Regions from separate parts of the Streptomyces sp. NBC_00457 genome, predicted to be linked through region 1. Evidence: predicted binding sites of a transcription regulator. Region 1 holds the regulator's gene; the other holds the start of a gene.

Evidence for each region. The regulator HspR, encoded in region 1, represses chaperone genes until heat shock. The targets are predictions, from matches to a motif close to TTGAGNNNNNNNNNCTCAA.
Region 2: a site for HspR is predicted at 6,891-6,909, ahead of dnaK (molecular chaperone DnaK). Genes of this name have one in related genera too.

What each region holds. Positions count from the first base shown of each region.
Region 1 covers NZ_CP107905.1:5,177,133-5,188,413, reverse strand. The annotation lists gene OG828_RS23550 (zinc-ribbon domain-containing protein) at 1-131, opposite strand, end outside; gene OG828_RS23545 (ankyrin repeat domain-containing protein) at 181-1,278, opposite strand; gene OG828_RS23540 ((Fe-S)-binding protein) at 1,388-3,655, opposite strand; gene OG828_RS23535 (MraY family glycosyltransferase) at 3,860-4,879, shown strand; gene dnaK (molecular chaperone DnaK) at 4,974-6,821, shown strand; gene grpE (nucleotide exchange factor GrpE) at 6,818-7,462, shown strand; gene dnaJ (molecular chaperone DnaJ) at 7,499-8,671, shown strand; gene OG828_RS23515 (heat shock protein transcriptional repressor HspR) at 8,677-9,126, shown strand; gene OG828_RS23510 (fibronectin type III domain-containing protein) at 9,210-10,931, opposite strand; gene OG828_RS23505 (fibronectin type III domain-containing protein) at 10,949-11,281, opposite strand, start outside.
Region 2 covers NZ_CP107905.1:2,252,773-2,264,053, reverse strand. The annotation lists gene OG828_RS10330 (MBL fold metallo-hydrolase) at 1-448, opposite strand, end outside; gene OG828_RS10325 (hypothetical protein) at 534-935, shown strand; gene OG828_RS10320 (alkaline phosphatase family protein) at 1,069-3,144, shown strand; gene OG828_RS10315 (ATP-binding protein) at 3,226-4,287, shown strand; gene OG828_RS10310 (vWA domain-containing protein) at 4,451-6,253, shown strand; gene OG828_RS10305 (OsmC family protein) at 6,318-6,746, shown strand; gene dnaK (molecular chaperone DnaK) at 6,956-8,821, shown strand; gene narJ (nitrate reductase molybdenum cofactor assembly chaperone) at 8,926-9,396, opposite strand; gene OG828_RS10290 (nitrate reductase subunit beta) at 9,396-10,823, opposite strand; gene OG828_RS10285 (molybdopterin-dependent oxidoreductase) at 10,823-11,281, opposite strand, start outside.

The DNA of each region.
Region 1 (11,281 bases):
GGTACGAAGAACAGCGTGAACTTGGTGACGCGCTTGCGCAGCGTGTGCGCAGCGGGGTTGCCGCAGTGGCCGCACAGGAGGGTGAGTATCGCGAGTTGGTAGACGTAGCCCTTGGTGCCAAAGATGATCATCCCGCGGCCCTTTCGGATCGGTTGCTTCCCCCAGTGTGAAGGATGAGCCTCAGGAGTCGGCGGTGTGTTCGCCCACTCTGTCGTCGAGCAGCGCGGCCAGCTCCTCGTCGTACCGGCATGCCTCGCAGGCGCTCAGGCGCACCTGGGCGTCCGGGTCGAGGGTCAGGGCGCGCAACGCCTCCCTGGCCTCCGCGGTGAGCGCGACGTCCTCATCGATCAGGCACCAGGGCACCTCCCGGCGCACCCGCGGGTCGGGGTGGCCGGCGTGGCGGAGGCCTATGGCCCGCTGGTCGGGGTGGCTGTACTGGGCGTACGTGTCCAGCACCCGCGCCAGCATCTCGCCGTCCGTCTCCGCCGCGGCCCAGTCGGCCAGGAACGCGCCCTCCTTCTTGTCGTAGTAGGCGGCGGAGTTGGTGTGGTACCGGAGGAAGGATCTGTCGCGCAGGTAGTCCAGGACGAACCGGCGGTTCAGCGGGGAGGGGTGATGGCGGTGAGCCACCACCGCCGTCCAGGTCTCGAGGCTGCGCCGCTGGGCGAGGACGGAGCGGACCGCCCACCAGTCCACATGCGCGGCGTCCTGTTCCTTCACCGCACGGGCGATCAGTTCGTCGACCGGCGCCAGGATCCGGAAGGCCCACTCCAGCGCGGACAGGACGGACCCGTGCCCGGCTCGTACGGTGCGTCCGCCGAGGGTGACCTCCCAGACCCAGTCGTGGTCGTCGTCCAGGACCCGGGCGGTCTCGGCGGGTCCGCGGGCGCCGGTCAGCCCGCGCAGCTCCTCGGCCGCACCGGTCTCGTACCAGCGCCGGGCCAGGGCCAGCAGCCGTTCCCGGGCCTCTTCGGGGAGGCGCAGCCGCGGCTCGGTGCCGAGGACAGCCGAGAAGACGGCCGGTGAGCCGCCTACGACGGCCCGCTCCAGCGGCGTCGTCCCGTCCGGGAGCGCCCGGTCGGGGTCCGCTCCGGCCTCGACGAGCGCCTCGGCGACGGGGGCGTCGTACGCGGCCACCGCGGCGCACAGGACGGGCAGCCCGTCCGGGCCCACGGTGTCCGGGTCCGCGCCCGCTGCCAGCGACTCCCGTACGGCGTCGGCGTCCTTGGCCCGCACCGCGTCCACGAGCCGTCCGCTCCCGGTCTCTTCCCCACCCATGGGGAGCAAGGTACGCAGGACCGCCGCCCCCGCTCACCTGGTTTCCGCGACGACGACGCCCCCTGCCCATCACGGGGCAGGGGGCGTCGTTTCTGTCGTACGGCCGCTGTTACTTCACCGGCTCCGGCTCCGACGTGCTCTCCGCATCGGCCGAGTCCTCCGGGTCCACCGGCGTCTTCACGGAGTCCAGCAGGAGCTGGGCGACGTCGACGACCTGGATGGACTCCTTCGCCTTGCCGTCGTTCTTCTTGCCGTTGACCGAGTCGGTCAGCATGACGAGGCAGAACGGGCAGGCCGTGGACACGATGTCCGGGTTGACGGAAAGAGCCTCATCGACGCGCTCGTTGTTGATGCGCTTGCCGATCCGCTCCTCCATCCACATCCGCGCACCGCCGGCGCCGCAGCAGAAGCCGCGCTCCTTGTGGCGGTGCATTTCCTCGTTGCGGATGCCGGGGACGCTGGCGATGATCTCGCGCGGGGGCGTGTAGATCTTGTTGTGGCGGCCCAGGTAGCAGGGGTCGTGGTAGGTGATGATGCCCTCGACCGGGGTCACCGGGACCAGCTTGCCCGCGTCGACGAGGTGCTGGAGCAGCTGGGTGTGGTGGATGACCTCGTAGTCCCCGCCGATCTGCGGGTACTCGTTGCCGATCGTGTTGAGGCAGTGCGGGCAGGTCGCGACGATCTTCTTGGCCGACTTGGGCTTCTTGGTGCTCTCGTCCTCGTCGTCTTCCCCGAACGCCATGTTCAGCGCGGCCACGTTCTCCATGCCGAGCTCCTGGAACAACGGCTCGTTGCCCAGGCGGCGGGCGGAGTCACCGGTGCACTTCTCGTCGCCGCCCATGATCGCGAACTTGACGCCCGCGATGTGGAGGAGTTCGGCGAAGGCCTTCGTCGTCTTCTTGGCGCGGTCTTCCAGCGCGCCCGCGCAGCCGACCCAGTACAGGTACTCGACCTCGGACAGGTCCTCGATGTCCTTGCCGACGACCGGGACCTCGAAGTCGACCTCCTTGAGCCACTCCAGGCGCTGCTTCTTCGCCAGGCCCCAGGGGTTGCCCTTCTTCTCCAGGTTCTTGAGCATCGTGCCCGCCTCGGACGGGAACGCGGACTCGATCATCACCTGGTAGCGGCGCATGTCGACGATGTGGTCGATGTGCTCGATGTCGACGGGGCACTGCTCGACACAGGCGCCGCAGGTGGTGCAGGACCACAGGACGTCCGGGTCGATGACGCCGTTCTCCTCGACGGTGCCGATGAGGGGGCGCTCGGCCTCCGCGAGAGCGGCGGCCGGGACGTCCTTCAGCTGCTCCTCGGACGCCTTCTCCTCGCCCTCCATCGTCTTGCCGCCACCGGCCAGCAGGTAGGGCGCCTTGGCGTGGGCGTGGTCCCGCAGCGACATGATCAGCAGCTTGGGGGAGAGCGGCTTGCCCGTGTTCCAGGCCGGGCACTGCGACTGGCAGCGGCCGCACTCGGTGCAGGTGGAGAAGTCCAGCAGGCCCTTCCAGGAGAACTGCTCGACCTGCGAGACACCGAAGACGTCGTCCTCGCCGGGGTCGGTGAAGTCGATCGGCTTGCCGCCCGACGTCATCGGCAGCAGCTCGCCCAGCGCGGTGCCGCCCTTGGCGTCGCGCTTGAAGTAGATGTTCGGGAAGGCCAGGAAGCGGTGCCAGGCCACGCCCATGTCGGTCTTCAGGGCGACCACGATCATCCAGATGAACGAGGTCGAGACCTTCAGGCCGGCGAAGAAGTACGTGAGGTTCTGGAGCGTGGAGAGGTCCATGCCCTCCAGCCACGACACCACCGGGTACGAGATGAAGAACGACGCCTCGTAGCTCTCGACGTGGTGCTGGGCGCCCTCCAGCGCGTGCAGCATGAAGATGCAGACGCCGACGATCAGGATGACCGTCTCGACGAAGTACGCCTGGCCGGTGTTGGAGCCCGCGAAGCGGGACTTGCGGCCCGGCTTGTTCGCCTTGCTGAGCTGCCGGATGACGATCAGCGCCAGGATGCCGAGGACCGTCATGGTGCCGATGAACTCGACGAAGACGTTGTACGGCGCCCAGTTCCCGATGATCGGCAGCACCCAGTCGGCCTGGAAGAGCTGCCCGACGGCGTTCACGATCGTCAGCAGCAGCGTGTAGAAGCCGATGGCCACGAACCAGTGCGCGACGCCGATGACGCCCCAGCGGTTCATCCGGGTATGGCCGAGGAACTCCTTGACCACGGTGACGAGGCGCTGCACCGGCTCGTCGGTGCGGGTGCCCGCGGGCACGCTCTGGCCGAGCCGCATGAAGTTGAGGATCTGCAGGGTGGCGCGGGTGAACAGGGCCACGCCGACCACGATCAGAACCAGCGACACGATGATCGCGGCGAGTTGCATTTCGGGGCTCCTCGGGCCTGCGAGAGGGGCTTCGTCGAGAGGTCTCAAGAGATTACTAAGCGGTAACTTAATCAGTTCCGAGACTACCCCTATCTTCCGCCGCACTGTAGCCGGGCGTGCGGTGATCTGTGTCGCTGAGGGTTGCCTCAGGAGTCGACCGTGTTATTCATGATAATTAGGGCAATTCATGACTAATTTAAGAGGGTGATCTACGGGATCGTCGCCGCCTCAGCCGCCTTTCTCCTCGCCGCCGTCCTCGCGGCCCTGTTCCGGCTGCCCGCCCAGCGGATCGGGCTGATCGACCGGCGGTGGCAGCGGCCCGTCCCCGTGGTCGGCGGGGTGGCCGTCGTGGTCGCGACCTGTGTCGTGGCCGGCGCGGGGAACTGGACGCGGTACGCGCCCCTGGGGGACGGGGTCGGCGGGCTGGTCGTGGCCGCCGCCGTCGTCGCCGGGCTGGGGCTGATCGCCGACTTCCGGCGGGTGAAGCTGCGGTTCCTTGTCGGCGGTACGGCCATCGCGGCGGCCTGCGTGGTGCCGTACGCCGAGACCGGGCTCTTCGTCGGCGTGCTCGCCGTCGGCTGGATCGTCTTCGTGGCCGTCGGGTTCCGGGCACTCGATCACGCGGACGCGCTGGCGGGGACCGTCGGGGTGGTGACCGCCTTCGGGGCCGGGGCCATCGCCGCCGCCGAAGTCATGGACGGTCTTGCGGTGTTGCTGAGCGTGCTGGCCGCCGCGCTGACCGGGTTCCTCATGCACAACTGGCCGCCCGCGCGCGTGGCACTCGGTTCGTGCGGGTCGCTGTTCACCGGGTTCCTGCTCGCCTCGACGGCCGTGTTCACACGGGCCGGCGGCGATCCGTTGTCCGACGCGGGCGTGCTGTTCGCCCTCGCCGCGGTCGCGGGCGCCGATGTCGTACTCGTGATGCTGTCCCGCCGCTTCGCCGGGCGGCCCCTGCTGCGGCGCGGGCCCGACCATCTCGCGCACCGGCTGCGGCGGCTCGGGCTCACCCCGCAGGGGGCGGTGGTCATCCTGGCCCTCTGCGCGTTCGCGGCGGTGGCCGTCGGGGTGCTGGTGCATGTCGGGTGGGTGGGGGAATCGGCGGTGGTGTGGGTGGCCGGCGGTGCCGTGGTGGTCGTGGTGGGGCTGCTCGGGGTGCCGGTGTACGGGCCTCGCCGGTCCGCTTCTCCGCAGGTCACGGGCCAGTTGCGTGTAAGGAACGGATAAGAGTTGAGCCTCACAGACTCAGGTCTGTTGACCGCAGGGAAGCCGTCGTGCACACTTGAGTCCGTTCCACTCAAGTCAGCTGGAGGAATCAACCATGGCACGTGCGGTCGGCATCGACCTGGGCACGACTAACTCCGTCGTCAGCGTTCTGGAGGGCGGTGAGCCCACCGTCATCACCAACGCCGAGGGCGCCAGGACCACGCCGTCCGTCGTCGCCTTCGCCAAGAACGGCGAGGTGCTCGTCGGCGAGGTCGCCAAGCGCCAGGCGGTCACCAACGTGGACCGGACCATCCGCTCGGTGAAGCGGCACATGGGCACGGACTGGAAGATCGAGCTCGACAACAAGCCCTTCAACCCGCAGCAGATCTCCGCGTTCATCCTGCAGAAGCTGAAGCGCGACGCCGAGTCCTACCTGGGCGAGAAGGTGACCGACGCGGTCATCACCGTCCCCGCGTACTTCAACGACTCCGAGCGTCAGGCGACCAAGGAAGCCGGTGAGATCGCCGGTCTCAACGTCCTTCGTATCGTCAACGAGCCGACGGCCGCCGCTCTCGCGTACGGCCTCGACAAGGACGACCAGACGATCCTCGTCTTCGACCTCGGCGGCGGCACCTTCGACGTGTCCCTGCTGGAGATCGGCGACGGTGTCGTCGAGGTGAAGGCCACCAACGGTGACAACCACCTCGGTGGTGACGACTGGGACCAGCGCATCGTCGACTACCTGGTCAAGCAGTTCTCGGCCGGTCACGGCGTGGACCTGGGCAAGGACAAGATGGCCCTCCAGCGCCTCCGCGAGGCCGCCGAGAAGGCCAAGATCGAGCTGTCCTCCTCCACCGAGACCTCGATCAACCTGCCGTACATCACCGCCTCCGCCGAGGGCCCGCTGCACCTGGACGAGAAGCTCACCCGGGCGCAGTTCCAGCAGCTGACGGCCGACCTGCTGGAGCGCTGCAAGACCCCGTTCTTCAACGTGATGAAGGACGCCGGCGTCTCCATCAACGAGATCGACCACGTCGTCCTCGTCGGCGGCTCCACCCGTATGCCCGCCGTCGCCGAGCTGGTGCGCGAGCTGACCGGCGGCAAGGACGCCAACAAGGGTGTCAACCCGGACGAGGTCGTCGCCATCGGCGCCGCCCTGCAGGCCGGTGTCCTCAAGGGTGAGGTCAAGGACGTCCTGCTCCTCGACGTGACCCCGCTGTCCCTGGGTATCGAGACCAAGGGCGGCATCATGACCAAGCTGATCGAGCGCAACACCACGATCCCGACGAAGCGCTCCGAGATCTTCACCACGGCCGAGGACAACCAGCCGTCGGTGCAGATCCAGGTCTACCAGGGCGAGCGCGAGATCGCGGCGTACAACAAGAAGCTCGGGATGTTCGAGCTCACGGGCCTGCCGCCGGCCCCGCGCGGTGTCCCGCAGATCGAGGTCGCCTTCGACATCGACGCCAACGGCATCATGCACGTCACGGCCAAGGACCTCGGCACCGGCAAGGAGCAGAAGATGACCGTCACCGGCGGCTCCTCGCTGCCGAAGGACGAGGTCGACCGGATGCGCCAGGAGGCCGAGAAGTACGCGGAGGAGGACCACGCCCGCCGCGAGGCCGCCGAGTCCCGCAACCAGGGCGAGCAGCTCGTCTACCAGACGGAGAAGTTCCTCAAGGACAACGAGGACAAGGTCCCCGGCGAGATCAAGACCGAGGTCGAGGCCTCCGTCGAGGAGCTGAAGGAAGCCCTCAAGGGCGAGGACACCGCCGTCATCCGCACGGCCACCGAGAAGGTCGCGGCCGTCTCGCAGAAGCTCGGCCAGGCCATGTACGCCGACGCCCAGGCCGCGCAGGCCGAGGGCGGCCCGGAGGGTGCCACCGCCGGCGGCGCCAAGGCGGACGACGACGTCGTGGACGCCGAGATCGTGGACGACGAGCGCAAGGACGGTGCGGCGTGACCGAGGAGACCCCGGGCTTCGACGAGAAGCCCGACGTCCCCTCCGGCGCGACCCCCGACGACGCCGAGCCGCAGGCCGCTCCCGAAGAGGGGGCGGCCCCGGCCGGGGACGTGAACGCAGAAGCGGGCCTGCTGGCCCAGCTGGACCAGGCGCGTACGGCGCTCGGTGAGCGCACGGCCGACCTCCAGCGGCTCCAGGCCGAGTTCGCGAACTACCGCCGCCGGGTCGAGCGCGACCGGATCGCGGTCAAGGAGATCGCCATCGCGAACCTCCTGACCGAGCTCCTGCCCGTGCTCGACGACATCGGCCGCGCCCGCGACCACGGCGAGTTCGTCGGCGGATTCAAGTCCGTCGGGGAGTCGCTGGAGACCGTCGCGGCGAAGATGGGACTGCAGCAGTTCGGCAAGGAGGGCGAGCCCTTCGACCCGACGATCCACGAGGCGCTGATGCACTCCTACGCGCCGGACGTCACCGAGACGACCTGCGTCGCGATCCTCCAGCCGGGGTATCGCATCGGCGAGCGCACCATCCGCCCCGCGCGGGTGGCGGTCGCCGAGCCGCAGCCGGGCGCCCAGACCGTCAAGGCCGAAGAGGCCGAGGCCGGCGACGACAAGGAGAACGGTGGCCCGGACGAGGGCTGACGTTGAACTGACGACGAGAGAGGAGGGACGTCGAGGATGAGCACCAAGGACTTCATCGAGAAGGACTACTACAAGGTCCTCGGCGTCCCCAAGGACGCCACCGAGGCCGAGATCAAGAAGGCGTACCGGAAGCTCGCCCGCGAGTACCACCCGGACGCCAACAAGGGCAACGCCAAGGCCGAGGAGCGCTTCAAGGAGATCTCCGAGGCGAACGACATCCTCGGCGACCCCAAGAAGCGCAAGGAATACGACGAGGCACGCACCCTCTTCGGCAACGGCGGATTCCGCCCGGGGCCGGGCGCGGGCGGCGGCAACTTCAACTTCGACCTGGGCGACCTCTTCGGAGGCGCCCCCCAGGGCGGGGGTTCCGGAAGCTTCGGCGGCGGCATCGGTGATGTCTTCGGGGGCCTGTTCAACCGGGGCGGCGCCACCACGCGCACCCAGCCGCGACGCGGCCAGGACATCGAGTCCGAGGTCACCCTCAGCTTCACCGAGGCGATCGAGGGCGCGACGGTCCCGCTGCGGATGTCCTCGCAGTCACCCTGCAAGGCCTGCTCGGGCACGGGTGACGCGAACGGCAACCCGCGCGTCTGCCCGACCTGTGTGGGCACCGGCCAGGTGGCAAGGGGCTCCGGCGGAGGTTTCTCCCTCACGGACCCCTGCCCGGACTGCAAGGGCCGCGGCCTGATCGCGGAGAACCCCTGCGAGGTCTGCAAGGGCAGCGGCCGCGCCAAGTCGTCGCGCACCATGCAGGTCCGTATCCCGGCCGGGGTGTCGGACGGCCAGCGCATCCGCCTGCGCGGCAAGGGCGCACCCGGTGAACGGGGCGGCCCGGCAGGCGACTTGTACGTGGTCGTCCATGTCGACGCCCACCCGGTCTTCGGCCGCAAGGACGACAACCTCACCGTCACCGTCCCGGTGACGTTCACCGAGGCGGCACTGGGCGGAGAAGTCCGGGTCCCGACGCTGGGCGGCCCTCCCGTCACCCTGAAGCTGCCGCCGGGCACGCCCAACGGCCGCACCATGCGGGCGCGGGGCAAGGGCGCGGTCCGCAAGGACGGCACTCGCGGTGACCTGTTGGTCACCGTGGAGGTGAGTGTTCCGAAGGACCTGACGGGGAAGGCTCGTGACGCGCTAGAGGCGTACCGCGAGGCGACCGCGGGTGAGGATCCGCGGGCGGAGCTGTTCCAGGCCGCGAAGGGAGCTTGATGGAGATGGACGGCCGTCGACGCAACCCGTATGAACTGACCGAGGAGACCCCGGTCTACGTCATCTCGGTGGCGGCCCAGCTGTCCGGCCTGCACCCGCAGACGCTGCGTCAGTACGACCGCCTGGGCCTGGTCTCCCCGGACCGCACCGCCGGCCGGGGCCGCCGCTACTCGGCGCGCGACATCGAACTGCTCCGCACCGTGCAGCAGTTGTCACAGGACGAGGGCATCAACCTCGCCGGCATCAAGCGCATCATCGAACTGGAGAACCAGGTCGCCGCCCTGCAGTCCCGCGTCGCGGAACTCCAGGCGGCCCTGGACGGCGCCGCGGCGGCGATGCAGCAGCGCGAGGCGGCGGTGCACGCGTCGTACCGCCGCGATCTGGTGCCGTACCAGGAAGTGCAGCAGACCAGTGCGCTGGTGGTGTGGCGGCCGAAGCGGTCGTCCGAGCAGTAGGCGGGCTCAACACGCTCGAGGGGCCCGCATGCCGACCGCACTGTCGGTATGCGGGCCCCTTTGCTGTGAGGCGGGGTCGTGTCTCAGGCGGTCGGCGTGGTGATCGCGTAAGCCCCCGCGGGGGCGGTCTCCGTGCCGTCGGCGGCGACGGCCGTCACCCAGTAGAAGGACGTCGTGCCGCGCTTCGCGCCCGTGTCGATGAAGGACGTGTCGCTGTTGCCGAGGTCGGCGATCTTCTCGTATGCCGACGTGGCCGGGTTCCAGCGGTGGACGCGGTAGCCGCCGGCCGCCTCGGGGGCGGATGCGCCGAGCCCGGTCCAGGTCAGGGAGTTGCCCCCGTCGCCCTCCGGTGCCACCGCTTCCAGTTCCAGCGGGGAGCCCTCCGGCGTCGCCACACTCGGCGTGACGTCGAGTTCCGTCTCCACCACGATGTCGGCCTCGCCGGTCCACTTCCAGCTGGAGAGCCAGTTGTCGTCGTACGCGTCCACGAAGAAGCACGCCTCCTCGCCGTCCGGCAGGGTCGCGTACTCGTACGACGTGGTGTCGGCGAACAGCCACTCCACCTCGTGCACGGAGCAGACCTTCTCCTCCTCGTCGCCCACGAGTTCACCCCGGTAGACGAGGTACCGCCCGAGGTCGGGCGCCGGGTTGGGGTCCCAGCTCAGCGTGAAGCCGTACCCGGTCGGTGTGACCGTCAGCCCGGTCACCGCGGGCGGCGGGGTCCGGTCATAGCGGGTCGCCTCGACGGCGGCGGAGCGGACGGACTCGTTGCCCGCCGCGTCCAGGGCGGTCACCCGGTAGGTGTAGGAGCTTCCCTCGACCGCCGAAGTGTCCCGGTACGAGGCCTCGTTCGCGTCCCCGACCTTGACGTACGAGGTGCTCCAGATCGGCGCCCGGTACACGCGGTACGACGCCGCTCCGGTGACCGCGGTCCAGTCGAGCCGGAGTCCGTCCGCCACGGAGGTTTCCGCCAGGTCGGTGGGCGCGCCGGGGGCCGTGCGGTCGGCGGTGACGACGGCCTTGTCCGCCGTACCGGCCGACTCGTTGCCCGCCTTGTCGTAGGCGCGGACCTCGTAGTAGTACGTGTCACCGGTCACCGGAAGGGTGCTGTCGGTGTACGACGTCGACGTGGTCGTCTTCAGCGGAGTGCTGCCGAACGACGCACCCTTGAGGCGGCGGTAGACGCGGTATCCGGCGAGGTCCATCTCCTTGTTCTTGGCCCAGGTGAGCTTGGCCTTGCCGGTGGCCTGGTCGTACGACAGCGAAGTGCCGGTCGGGGTGAGGGGCTTGACCTTGTCGACGGTCGCGGACGTGCGGGGCGTGTAGGCGAACTTGACGCTCGCGCTGCCGGTCCAGTTGACGTAGTCGACGCGGATGCTGTGCTTGCCGGACGGGATCGTGAGGTTGACGGCCTTGGTGACCGTCGACGACACGTTCTTCCACAGGTCGATCTTGCGGACGCCGTCGACGTACACGCGGATGCCGTCCAGGGCGGAGGCGTTGAGGGCGAACGGGCCGCCGGAGCCGAAGTCCCTCGTCACCGTCCAGCGGACGCCGAAGTTGTTGCTCGGCAGGCCGGTGGCGGGGGCGCCCGTGCCCCAGTTCTGGTCGATCGCCGGGTCACAGTCGGTCTTCTTCGCCGTGCCGGAGAACGTGGTGTTCGCGAAGAACTGGCGCTTGAAGACGGGGGAAGTGCAGCTCACGGCCGCAGTGGCCGGGGCCGCGGTCGCGGCGAGGAGGCCGCCCGCGGTGGTGAGCACGACGGCGGTCGCGGTGACCGCCGTCGTGCGTCTGGCGTGGTTCATCGGGTCCTTCGGGGAGTTCAGGTTCCGGGTGTGGCAGAGACCTCGGGAGACAGCGCGGACTCCAGGCCGGCCTGGTTGAGCGTGGCGACGGCGTAGTAGTACGTCGTGCCGTTGGTCAGTCCGGTGTCGGTGTGGCGGTGGTCGGCGGTGTCGTAGGTCGCCTCGGCGTTCTCCTTGGTGACGCCGGGGCTGGTCGAGCGGTACACGCGGTAGCCGGTGACCGGGGACTGGCCATTGGGGGACGCCACGATGGCCCAGGTCAGCCGGACTTGTCCGTCGCCTGGCACGACCTCGTACACCTCGGTGGGCCCGGGCGGCCGGGTCTCGACCTGGCCCCCGCCCGCGGGAGG
Region 2 (11,281 bases), 2.9 Mb from region 1:
CGGCGAAGTACGTCCGCGCCTCGCCCTCGACGACATAGCCGAGCGCGGGGGAGCGGTGCGGCCCGACCGGCAGCCGCCGCCCGTCGTGCCACGCGGGTACGGCCCGTACGACCAGGCCGCCGATCACCGTCTCGTCGCCGGGCGCCACTTCACGGATCTCCAGGTGCCCGAGCCGGCGCAGTCCCGGCACCGCCCTGGACGCGCCCCGGGGCAGGAGCAGGCGGGTGCCCGGGGCGAGCGAGGCGAGGGAGGGAACGTGCAGGTGGTCGGCGTGCAGATGGGAGACGAGCGCCACGTCCGCGTCCCGGGCCCGCGGCGGCGGCACCGCACCCCGGCGACGGCGCAGATGAGCGAGCCGGCGTGCGAACAGGGGATCGGTGAGCACGCGTACGCCCGAGTCCGCGACCGTGCAGGTGGCGTGACCCCACCAGGTGATCTCCACCGGCACCTCTTTGCCTCCTTCGCGCGACTCCCCCGAAGCCTACGACCAGGAGTAGTCTCGGCGCCTGAAAGCCGGAGGTGAGGGGGACGCCATGGGACCGGTACGGGTCACCACCATCGCGAGTCTGACGCCACTGGAAGAGCTGGACGACGACCCCTTCCTGGTGGACTCCCGCAGCCAGCACGCCATGTGCGCCCGCTGGGCCGCGGAGCGGGGCTACACCGTCAGCCGCGAGCTGCTGGTCCGTGGACTGCGCCCCGACCACTGCGTCCTCTGGGACGGCGTCCGCCCCGGCGTCGACCTCTTCGTCGCCCCCAGCCGCCGAGTCCTGGAAAGCGCCCTCTCCTCCGTCGACGAGTTCACCGCCGAGTGCGCCAGACGCGGAGTACGGGTGGAGACGGTAGGAGTAGCGGAGCCCGCCTACGACTCCCAGATGAAGGCCAGAGTCCACCGCCGCCTCTCAATGCCAACGGCAGGTTACGACGGCCGCTGAGCGACAGCGCCCCCGAAGGGGCGCGGGGCTGTGTCGATATGCGGCTCCGCCGCGTGGGCGCGACCAGCCACAACGAACCCGCACCCGACCGACAACCTCCCTCGCCCGAAACCCGGTATGCCACGCTGGACGCGTGCATCGTGGGCGTTGGCGGCGGGTCGTCAGTCAGAGCGGCCGGAGTATCGCCGTATGGGCGGTCTCCACGGCCACCATGCTCGTACTCGCCGGCCTCCTGCCCGACTTCCAGCTGCGGTCCGCCGACGGTGACAGCGCCACCGACATAGCGATGACCGCCGCGTTCGGCGCGGGCGCCTTCGGTGTGCTGTCGGCCGTGGTGTGGCCGCTCCTCGTCCGGCTCCTGCTGCTGGTGCCCGCGCTGGTCCTGGGCCTGCTGGTGTTCTTCCTCAACGGCGGGCTGCTGCTGGTGGCACTGCGCCTCAACCCCACCGAGCGCGGCGCCGTCGCCTGGGAGACCGGCGTCGTGGTCGCCGCTGTGATGTCCGCCGTCGCCTCGGCCACCGGCGGTGCCCTGGCCGTGCGCGACGACGACGCCTACCGCCGCCGCCTGTACCGTCTCGCCGACCGCCGCCGCGGCTCCGGGCCGCCCTGCCCCGCCACCCACGGCACCGTCTTCCTGCAACTCGACGGCGTCGGCCACGACGTCCTGCTGGACGCGGTCGGCAAGGGCCTCATGCCGACCGTCGCCCGCTGGCTGGGCACCGGCGACCGGGCCAGACCCACCCACCGGCTCACCCCGTGGCGCACCGACTGGTCCAGCCAGACCGGCGCCAGCCAGCTCGGCATCCTGCACGGCAGCAACTACGACATCCCCGCGTTCCGCTGGTACGAGAAGGACCGCCGCGAGGTGATGGTCAGCAACCGCCCGACCAGCGCCGCCGAACTCCAGCGCCGCGCCGTCGAGCGCACCGGCGACGCCGGACTGCTCTCCGCCGACGGCGCCAGCCGCGGCAACCTGTTCAGCGGAGGCGCCGACGAACAGGCCCTCGTGCTGTCCATCGCCACCAGGCGGCGAGGCCGGGAGAACCGCTCCCGGGCGGGCTACTTCGCGTACTTCTCCGACCCGGCGAACGCCGTGCGCACCGCGCTGTCCTTCATCGCCGAGGTCGGGCGGGAGATCGGCCAGTCCACCCGGGCCCGCTTCCGCAAGGTCCGCCCGCGCGTCAAACGCGGCGGCCTCTACCCCTTCATCCGCGCCTTCGCGACCGTCGTCGAACGGGACGTCGTGGTCGCCGCGGTGATGGGCGACATGCTCGCCGGGCGCACCGCCGTCTACGCGGACCTGGTGGCGTACGACGAAGTGGCGCACCACTCCGGGCCGATGAGCCGCGACGCCGAGAAGGTCCTCGAACGTCTCGACCGGGCGCTCGCGCTGATCGGGAAGGTCGCCGAGCACGCACCGCGGCCGTACCGGATCGTCGTGCTGTCGGACCACGGGCAGAGCCCCGGCGAGACCTTCCGGGCCCGCTACGGCCTCTCCCTCGGCGACCTGGTGCGGGCCGGCTGCGGGCTGCCCGTGCCGCGCAAGGCACAGCGCACCCACAGCGGCGCCGAGGCCCGCGCCGCGGTACGTGCCGCGCTGCACAGGCCGGTCGAGGAGGGCGGCGAGCAGTACCGTCCGGCGCGCCGGACGGAGCCGCTGGTGCTGGCCTCCGGCAATCTCGGCCTCGTCTCCTTCCCGGACGTCCCGCACCGGATGAGCAAGGAGGAGATCGACGCCCGCCACCCCGCCCTGCTGACCACGCTCGCCAACCACCCCGGCATCGGCTTCGTCCTCGTCCGCAGCGAACAGCACGGCGGTGTCGTGCTCGGCCCGTACGGCACCGAGATCCCGCTGGACCGACTCGACGAGGACCCGGGCCCCCTCAAGGACTTCGGCCCGGGCGCCGCCGAAGCGGTCCGCCGCACCCACTCCTTCCCGCACGCCGCCGACATCATGGTCAACTCCTGGTACGACCCCGCGGACGGCGAAGTCCTCGCCTTCGAGGAGCAGATCGGCTCGCACGGCGGCCTCGGCGGCGCCCAGGCGAAGGCCTTCCTGCTGTCGCCCGTCGCCCTGTCCGCCCCGGTCGACGACACCCAGGAACTCGCCGGCGCCGAGCACATCCACCACGTCCTGCGCCGCTGGCTGCGTGAGGTGGACGGGCCGCAGGTACCGCTGGACGCTGAGCCGGAGGAGCGGGCCGCCTGAAAACCGGGTGCGCCGAAACGGTCGTACGCACACACTGTTCGCAGTCGAACCTGCTCGAACAGACTTGAGGAGCCACCTGCTTTGCAGGCTGCCGTCACCGTCACTCCCGCCCGAATACCTGAACTTCTGCTCGGTCTCGCGACCGTCCGCCCCGTCTTTCTCTGGGGCGCCCCCGGCATCGGAAAGTCCTCCCTGGTAAGGGAGTTCGCCGAGTCCCTGGGACTTGAGTGCGTCAGTCTGCTGGGCACCCAGCTCGCCCCCGAGGACCTCATCGGCGTGCCGCAGATCCGTGACGGGCGGTCGGTGTTCTGCCCGCCGGAGGCGATCGCCCGCGACGAGCCGTACTGCCTGTTCCTGGACGAGCTGAACGCGGCGACGCCCGATGTGCAGAAGGCGTTCTACTCGCTGATCCTGGACCGCCGTATCGGCAACTACGAGCTGCCGAAGGGCTCGATCGTCATCGGCGCCGGAAACCGCGCGACGGACAACGCGCTGGCCCGCCCGATCGCCTCCGCCCTGATCAACCGCCTCGCCCACGTCCACCTGGAGGCCTCCGCGAAGGACTGGCTCGCCTGGGCCGCGGGCAACGGCATCCACCCCTGGATCCTGGACCACCTCACCGACCGGCCCGACCACCTGTGGTCCAAGCCGCCCAAGACCGAGGAGCCCTTCTCCACGCCCCGCTCCTGGCACATGCTCTCCGACGCGATGCACTCCTTCGGCGCGGAGCTCGACGAGGAGACCCTGAAGATCGTCGCGCACGGCACGCTGACGCCCGCGCACGCCGTGGCCTTCTGCGGCTACGTCAAGATCGTGCGCAGCCAGTACGGCATCGAGGCGATCATCAAGGGCGACGCGCGCTGGCCGCACCGGATGCAGGACCGCGACCTGCTCTACTACCTCGCCGAGTCGTTCCGCGGGCGGCTGGTCAAGGAGCTGCCGGCCAGCAAGGAGCACCTGTCGGCGAGCGGGCAGCAGATGGCGTACCGCGCCAAGTCGCTGCTTGTGCAGCTCGCCGAGATCTCGGTGGAGGTCGCGCAGAGCGTCATCGCCCCGGACACCGACGGCAACCCCCTCCTGCCGGCCTGGTTCCTGGTCGAAGCGGCCCGCGACATGCCCCGCCTGGTGGAGGCGCGGCAGTGAGCGGAACGTGCGGTGCGAGGGGGCGGGAGATGGCTGGCCGCGGCGTGGGCCGGCCCTGTGCTGCGCCGCCGCGCAAACTGCCGCCCGGTAAGCAGCCGTCGCGCAAGCGGCCGTCGCGCAAGCAGCAGCTGCGCGAGGAGCCGCTGCGGAAGGGGCCGCCGAGGTGAGCCGTACCCGCGGTGCCAAGCAGGCCAAGAAGGACCTCGCGGCCGAGGCGTTCGCGGAGGGTATGCGGCTGGTGCGGGCCAACCGGGCGCTGGCCGCGGTCGGGTTCAGCACCTGCCGCAAGGAGGACTGCCCGCTCGCACCCGCCTCCGGGCTCGTCCGCGTCGACTCCGACGGGATCCTGCACGCCCACCCCACCCGCCGCGCCGACCCCGCCGACTGGGCCTGGGCGATCGCCCACGGCATCATCCACCTCGGCTTCGGCCACGTCCCGGCGAAGGAGGGCCGCCGTACCCAGCCCGACCGGTACGACCTCGCCGCTCGCTGCGCCGTCGTCAACCGCTTCCTGCTCGGCTTCTCCATCGGCCGGACCCCCGACGCCCTGCCGCCCGGCTACCCCGACGGCGACGAGGAGCAGCTCGCCGCCCGCTGGCGCCGCGACGGCATCCCGGGCGCGTACGAGCACTGCGGCACGGCCGGTGGCGACCCGGACCAGCTCCTGGTGCCGTGGGACACCTGGATGGGCGGCACCCCGAAGAACTGGCAGCTGGACTTCGCGCACGCCCTCACCCGCACCGTGGCCACCGCCATGGACGTGGCCGGCGGCCGCCGCGACTCGATGCGCGGCGGCCCCACGCGGCTCCAGCCCTGGGAGCGTGCCCTGAGCTGGTTCGTCTCCTCCTACCCGCTGCTCGGCGGCATCGCGGCCGGCGTCACCCTGGTCGCCGACGCCGAACTCGCCCGCGCCCACGGCATCTCCGTCGCCGCCGTCGACGCGGAGGCGGCCGAGATCTACATCAATCCCCTGCGCGAACTCGACGACGAGGAATGGCGGTTCGTCCTCGCCCACGAGATGCTGCACGCCGCCCTGCGCCACGGCGACCGCTGCGGCCCCCGCGACCCGTATCTGTTCAACGTCGCCTGCGACTACGTCATCAACGGCTGGCTGACCGAGATGCAGATCGGCACCATGCCCGACGGACTGCTCCACGACCCCGGCCTGGGGGGCCTCTCCGCCGAGGAGGTCTACGACCGTATCGCCGGCGACCTGCGCCGGATGCGCCGTCTGTCCACCCTGCGCGGCAAGGGCGTGGGCGACATCCTCGGCGGACCGCTCGGCAGCCCGCGCGACTATGTCGACCTGGACGAGTTCTACCGCCGGGGCCTGTGCCAGGGTCTCGACCTGCACCAGCAGCAGGAGCGCGGCTTCCTGCCCGGCGGCCTGGTCGAGGAAATCCGCGCACTGAGCCATCCGCCGCTGCCTTGGGACGCCCAACTGGCCCGCTGGTTCGACGAGTTCGTGCCCCGTCCGGAGCCGGTACGGTCGTACGCCCGCCCCTCGCGCCGCCAGTCCTCCACCCCCGACATCCCGCGCGCGGGCCGCTACTTCCCGCCCGAGGAGATCGCCCGCTGCACCTTCGGCGTCGTCCTGGACACCTCCGGCTCCATGGACCGCACGCTGCTCGGCAAGGCGCTCGGTGCCATCGCCTCGTACGCCGAGGCCCGCGACGTACCGGCCGCACGCGTCGTCTTCTGCGACGCGGCCCCGCACGACGCCGGGTTCCTGCCGGTCACCGAGATCGCCGGACGCGTGCGGGTGCGCGGCCGCGGCGGTACGGTCCTCCAGCCCGGGATCGACCTGCTGCACCGGGCGGACGACTTCCCGCCGGGCGCCCCCATGCTGGTGATCACGGACGGCGACTGCGACACGCTCCGGGTCCGGCGTGAGCACGCCTATCTGATTCCCCAGGGCGCCCGACTGCCGTTCACCGCACGTGGGCCGGTGTTTCGCGTGCGGTGAGCCGGAATGTGATCGGATGGGGCCACGGAACCCCGCAACGGGACCCCATGCGAAAGGAAGAACCGTGGCAACCACGCGCTCCGCACACACGGTCTGGGAAGGCAACCTTCTCGAGGGCAACGGCGTCGTCACCTTCGACTCCTCCGGGGCCATCGGCGAGCAGCCGGTCACGTGGGCTTCGCGCGCCCAGGACGCGAACGGCAAGACCAGCCCCGAGGAGCTGATCGCCGCCGCCCACTCCAGCTGCTTCTCCATGGCCTTCTCGAACATGCTCGCCAAGGCCGGTACGCCGCCGACCAAGCTCGTCACCTCGGCGGATGTGTCCTTCCAGCCGGGTGAGGGGATCACCGGGATCCACCTCACCGTCGAGGGCACGGTTCCGGGGATCGACAACGACACGTTCGTCGCCACGGCGGAGGAGGCGAAGGTGGGGTGCCCGGTGAGTCAGGCGCTCACGGGGACGACGATCACGCTGTCGGCCAAGCTCGCCTGACGGTCGCCTGGGGGCGGGGACGGTTCGTTGTCGGCTGCGGCTGCGGCTGCGTCGTGGCTGGTCGCGCAGTTCCCCGCGCCCCATGGCGGCGTTGCTGTGCCCCTCTCTGGAAATGACCCGGTGCCTCTCTGGGTACCCGTCCCATTGACAACAGCGCACTCAAGTTTTGTGCTGGAGTTCGGGAGCGGCCCTGGCGGAAGGGGACAGCGATGGCACGTGCGGTCGGAATCGATCTCGGGACCACGAACTCGGTGGTCGCCGTCCTGGAGGGCGGCGAACCCAGCGTCGTCGCCAACGCGGAGGGGGCCAGGACCACACCGTCGGTCGTGGCCTTCGCGAAGAACGGCGAGGTGCTCGTCGGTGAGGTGGCCAAACGGCAGGCCGTGACGAACGTGGAGCGCACCGCTCGCTCCGTGAAGCGGCACATGGGCGACGGGAGCTGGCGGTTCCCGGACCAGGGCGACATCGACGGCACCCGCTACCGGGCCCAGGAGCTGTCCGCCCGTGTCCTGCAGAAGCTGAAGCGGGACGCGGAGTCCTACCTCGGCGAGGACGTCACCGACGCGGTGATCACCGTACCGGCGTACTTCGACGACGCCCAGCGGCAGGCGACCAAGGAGGCCGGGGAGATCGCGGGCCTGAAGGTGCTGCGGATCATCAACGAGCCGACGGCCGCCGCGCTCGCCTACGGCCTCGACCGCGGCGAGGAGCAGACCGTGCTGGTCTTCGACCTCGGCGGCGGCACCTTCGACGTGTCGCTACTGGAGATCGGCGACGGCGTCATCGAGGTCAAGGCCACCAACGGCGACACGCACCTCGGCGGCGACGACTGGGACCAGCGGGTCGTGGAATACCTGGTCAAGCGGTTCAAGGGGTCGTACGGCATCGACCTCGGCAACGACAAGATGGCGCTGCAACGGCTGCGCGAGGGCGCCGAGAAGGCCAAGATCGAGCTGTCGTCGTCCACCGAGACCACGATCAACCTCCCCTACATCACCGCCTCCGCCGAGGGGCCGCTCCACCTCGACGAGAAGCTGACCCGCGCCCAGTTCCAGGAGCTGACCGCCGATCTCCTCGACCGCTGCAAGACCCCCTTCCACCAGGCGGTCAAGGACGCCGGCATCAAGCTCTCCGCGGTCGACCATGTGATCCTCGTCGGCGGCTCGACCCGGATGCCCGCGGTCACCGAACTCGTCAAGGAACTCACCGGCAAGGACCCGCACAAGGGCGTCAACCCGGACGAGGTCGTCGCGGTCGGCGCCGCCCTCCAGGCCGGTGTCATCCGCGGTGACGTCAAGGACGTCCTGCTGCTCGACGTCACCCCGCTGTCCCTGGGCATCGAGACCAAGGGCGGCATCATGACCAAGCTCATCGAGCGCAACACCACGATCCCGACCCGGCGTTCGGAGATCTTCACCACCGCCACCGACAACCAGCCCTCGGTCGGCATCCAGGTCTACCAGGGCGAACGCGAGATCGCCGCCTACAACAAGAAGCTCGGCGTCTTCGACCTCACCGGACTGCCGCCCGCCCCGCGCGGGGTGCCGCAGATCGAGGTCGCGTTCGACATCGACGCCAACGGCATCATGCACGTCTCCGCCAAGGACCTCGCCACCGGCCGCGAGCAGAAGATGACCGTCACCGGCGGCTCGGCCCTCCCCAAGGACGACATCGACCGCATGATGCGGGAGGCCGAGCAGTACGCGGAGGAGGACCGCAACCGCCGTGAGGCCGCGGAGACCCGCAACCAGGCCGAGCAACTCGTCTACCAGACCGAGAAGTTCCTGCGGGAGAACGAGGACAAGGTCCCCGCCGACACGAAGTCGGAGGTCGAGTCCGCGATCACCGAACTCAAGGAACTCCTGGAGCGCGACGCCGAGACCAGCGAACTGCGCACCGGCGTCGAGAAACTCGCCTCCGTCAGCCAGAAGATGGGCCAGGCGATGTACGCCCAGGCCCAGCAGACACCGACGGAGGACGCCGGTCAGCAGGGCTCGCCGCAGGACGAGGAGGGGGTGGTGGACGCGGAGATCGTCGACGACGAGCGGGACGACCAGAAGGGTGGCGCGGCGTAAGCGTTCCGCGGAAGGCCGTCGGTCGGCTGCGGCGCCGTTGTGGCTGGTCGCGCCCACGCGGCGGAGCCGCAAATTGACACAGCCCCGCGCCCCTTCGGGGCGCGTCAGTCCAGCGTCGCGCACACCGCGTCCAGGACGCAGGCGTACGGGGTGCCGAAGTCGGTGAGGTGGGAACGGAGTTGTTGCAGGGCGGTGCGGTGGTCGGTGAGGAGGTCGGTGTTGCCGGTGCGGGAGGCGAACTCCAGGACCGCGGGCAGGAAGTCCGGCAGTTCCTCGCCGGTGAACTCCAGGCCGTGGGCGCGGTAGAGCTCCTTGAAGCGGACCAGGGACATGCCCCGGCGCCGGGTGTCGCCGTCGTGCCACCAGCTCAGGTACAGGCTGTGGCGGTTGTCGAAGTCGAAGACCTGGACGTAGTGCGCGGCCAGCTGCTGCGGGTCGGTCACCGCGGCGTGGTCGGTGAACTCCCGTAGCTGCGGGGCGGCTTCGCGCAGCAGCGGAAGCCGGGCGCGGAACTCGTCGTCGGGGTAGGTGAGACAGAGCGCCGCCGCCTGGTAGAGCACCTCGAACGTGGGCATCAGGTCTCCTCCTCCTTTTCCACGGACACGAGCGGCAGATGGATACGGCCCCCGGAGTCCCGGCCGAACGGCCCGTCGCCGCCCATGCCGGGCCCGCCGTCGTGGTCGAGGCTGCACCCGCCCGGGAGCGCCGACTCCTCCAGCCGTCGCGCGTCTGAGACACCCGCCGTCGGGATCACATACCGGTCCTCGTACTCGGCGATCGCCAGCAGCCGGTACATCTCCTCGATCTCGTCGGCCCGCATGCCGACGGCGCGCGCTACCGACGGATCGGGCTCCTCGCCGAGGTTGATGGCGCGCATGTGGGAGCGCATCGCGGCGAGCTTCTCCAACGACGCCCGGACCGGGGCGACATCGCCCGCGGTGAAGAGCTCCGCCAGATACTCCAGCGGAATGCGCAGGGTGTCGATCGCGCCGAACAGGTTCCGCGCGTCCTCGCCGTCGTGCCCGGTCTCCGTCAGCGCCTCGACCACCGGCGACAGCGGCGGGATGTACCAGACCATCGGCATGGTGCGGTACTCGGGATGCAGCGGAAGCGCCACCCGGTACCTGCTGATCAGCGCGTGCACGGGCGACCGCCGGGCCGCCTCCACCCAGTCGTACGGGATCCCCGCCCCCGCACAGGCCCGCCGCACCCCGGGATCCTCCGGGTCGAGGAAGACGCCCAACTGCGCCGCGTACAGCTCCTGTTCGTCGGGCACGGAAGCCGCGGCCGTCACCCTGTCCGCGTCGTACAGCACCACCCCGAGATAGCGGAGCCGCCCCACGCACGTCTCCGAGCAGACCGTCGGCAGCCCCACCTCGAGGCGCGGAGAGCACAGCGTGCACTTCTCGGCCTTGCCGGTGCGGTGGTTGAAGTAGACCTTCTTGTACGGGCATCCCGTCACGCACATCCGCCGGCCCCGGCAGCGGTCCTGGTCGACGAGGACGATGCCGTCCTCCTCCCGCTTGTACATCGCGCCGGACGGACAGGCGGCCACACAGGACGGGTTGAGGCAGTGCTCGCAGATGCGCGGCAGATAGAACATGAAGGTCTGCTCGAACTCGAAACGCACCTTGTCGGCGGCCTGTTGGCGGACCCGCTCGACCATCGGATCGTTCTCGTAGTCGTAGGTCCAGGGCTCGTGGTAGTCCTTGATCTCCGGGAGTACCGGCTGGGAGATGCTGCCCGCGAGCCTCTTGAAACGGCCGCCCGCCTTCAGCTTCAGCGCACCGCGCCGGTTCAGCCGCCAGCCGCCCTGCCACGTCTCCTGGTCCTCGTAGCGGCGCGGATAGCCCTGGCCGGGGCGGGTCTCGACGTTGTTGAACCAGATGTGCTCCATGCCCTGGCGGTCGGTCCACGCCTGTTTGCAGGTCACCGAGCAGGTGTGGCAGCCGATGCACTTGTCGAGGTTCATCACCATCGCGATCTGGGCCATGGGGCGCATCAGGACTCGACCCCCTGGCTGCGGCGGCGGAGCACCGTCACCTCGTCGCGCTGGTCGCCCGTGGGGCCCAGGCAGTCGAACGCCCAGGAGAGCTGGGCGTAGCCGCCGACCAGGTGGGACGGCTTGAGGAGCAGCCGGGTCGGCTCCGTCTTCGGTACGCCCACTGTGCGTTCCTGCGCGTGATGCGTGTAGACGGTGCCGTGCGGGATGCGGTGCGAGACGACGGCGCGGGCGACGACGACGCCGTCGCTGTCGACCGTCTCGATCCAGTCGTCGTCCTTGACGCCGATCGCGTCCGCGTCCTGCGGAGACATCCAGATGTGCCGGTCGCCATGGGAGAGCGCCAGCATGAAGAGGTGGTCCTGGTACTCGGAGTGGAGGGACCACTTGTCGTGCGGGGTGAGGTAACGGACCGTCACCTCGCGTTGGCCGTCCGGCCCGACGCGGGGTTCGCCGAC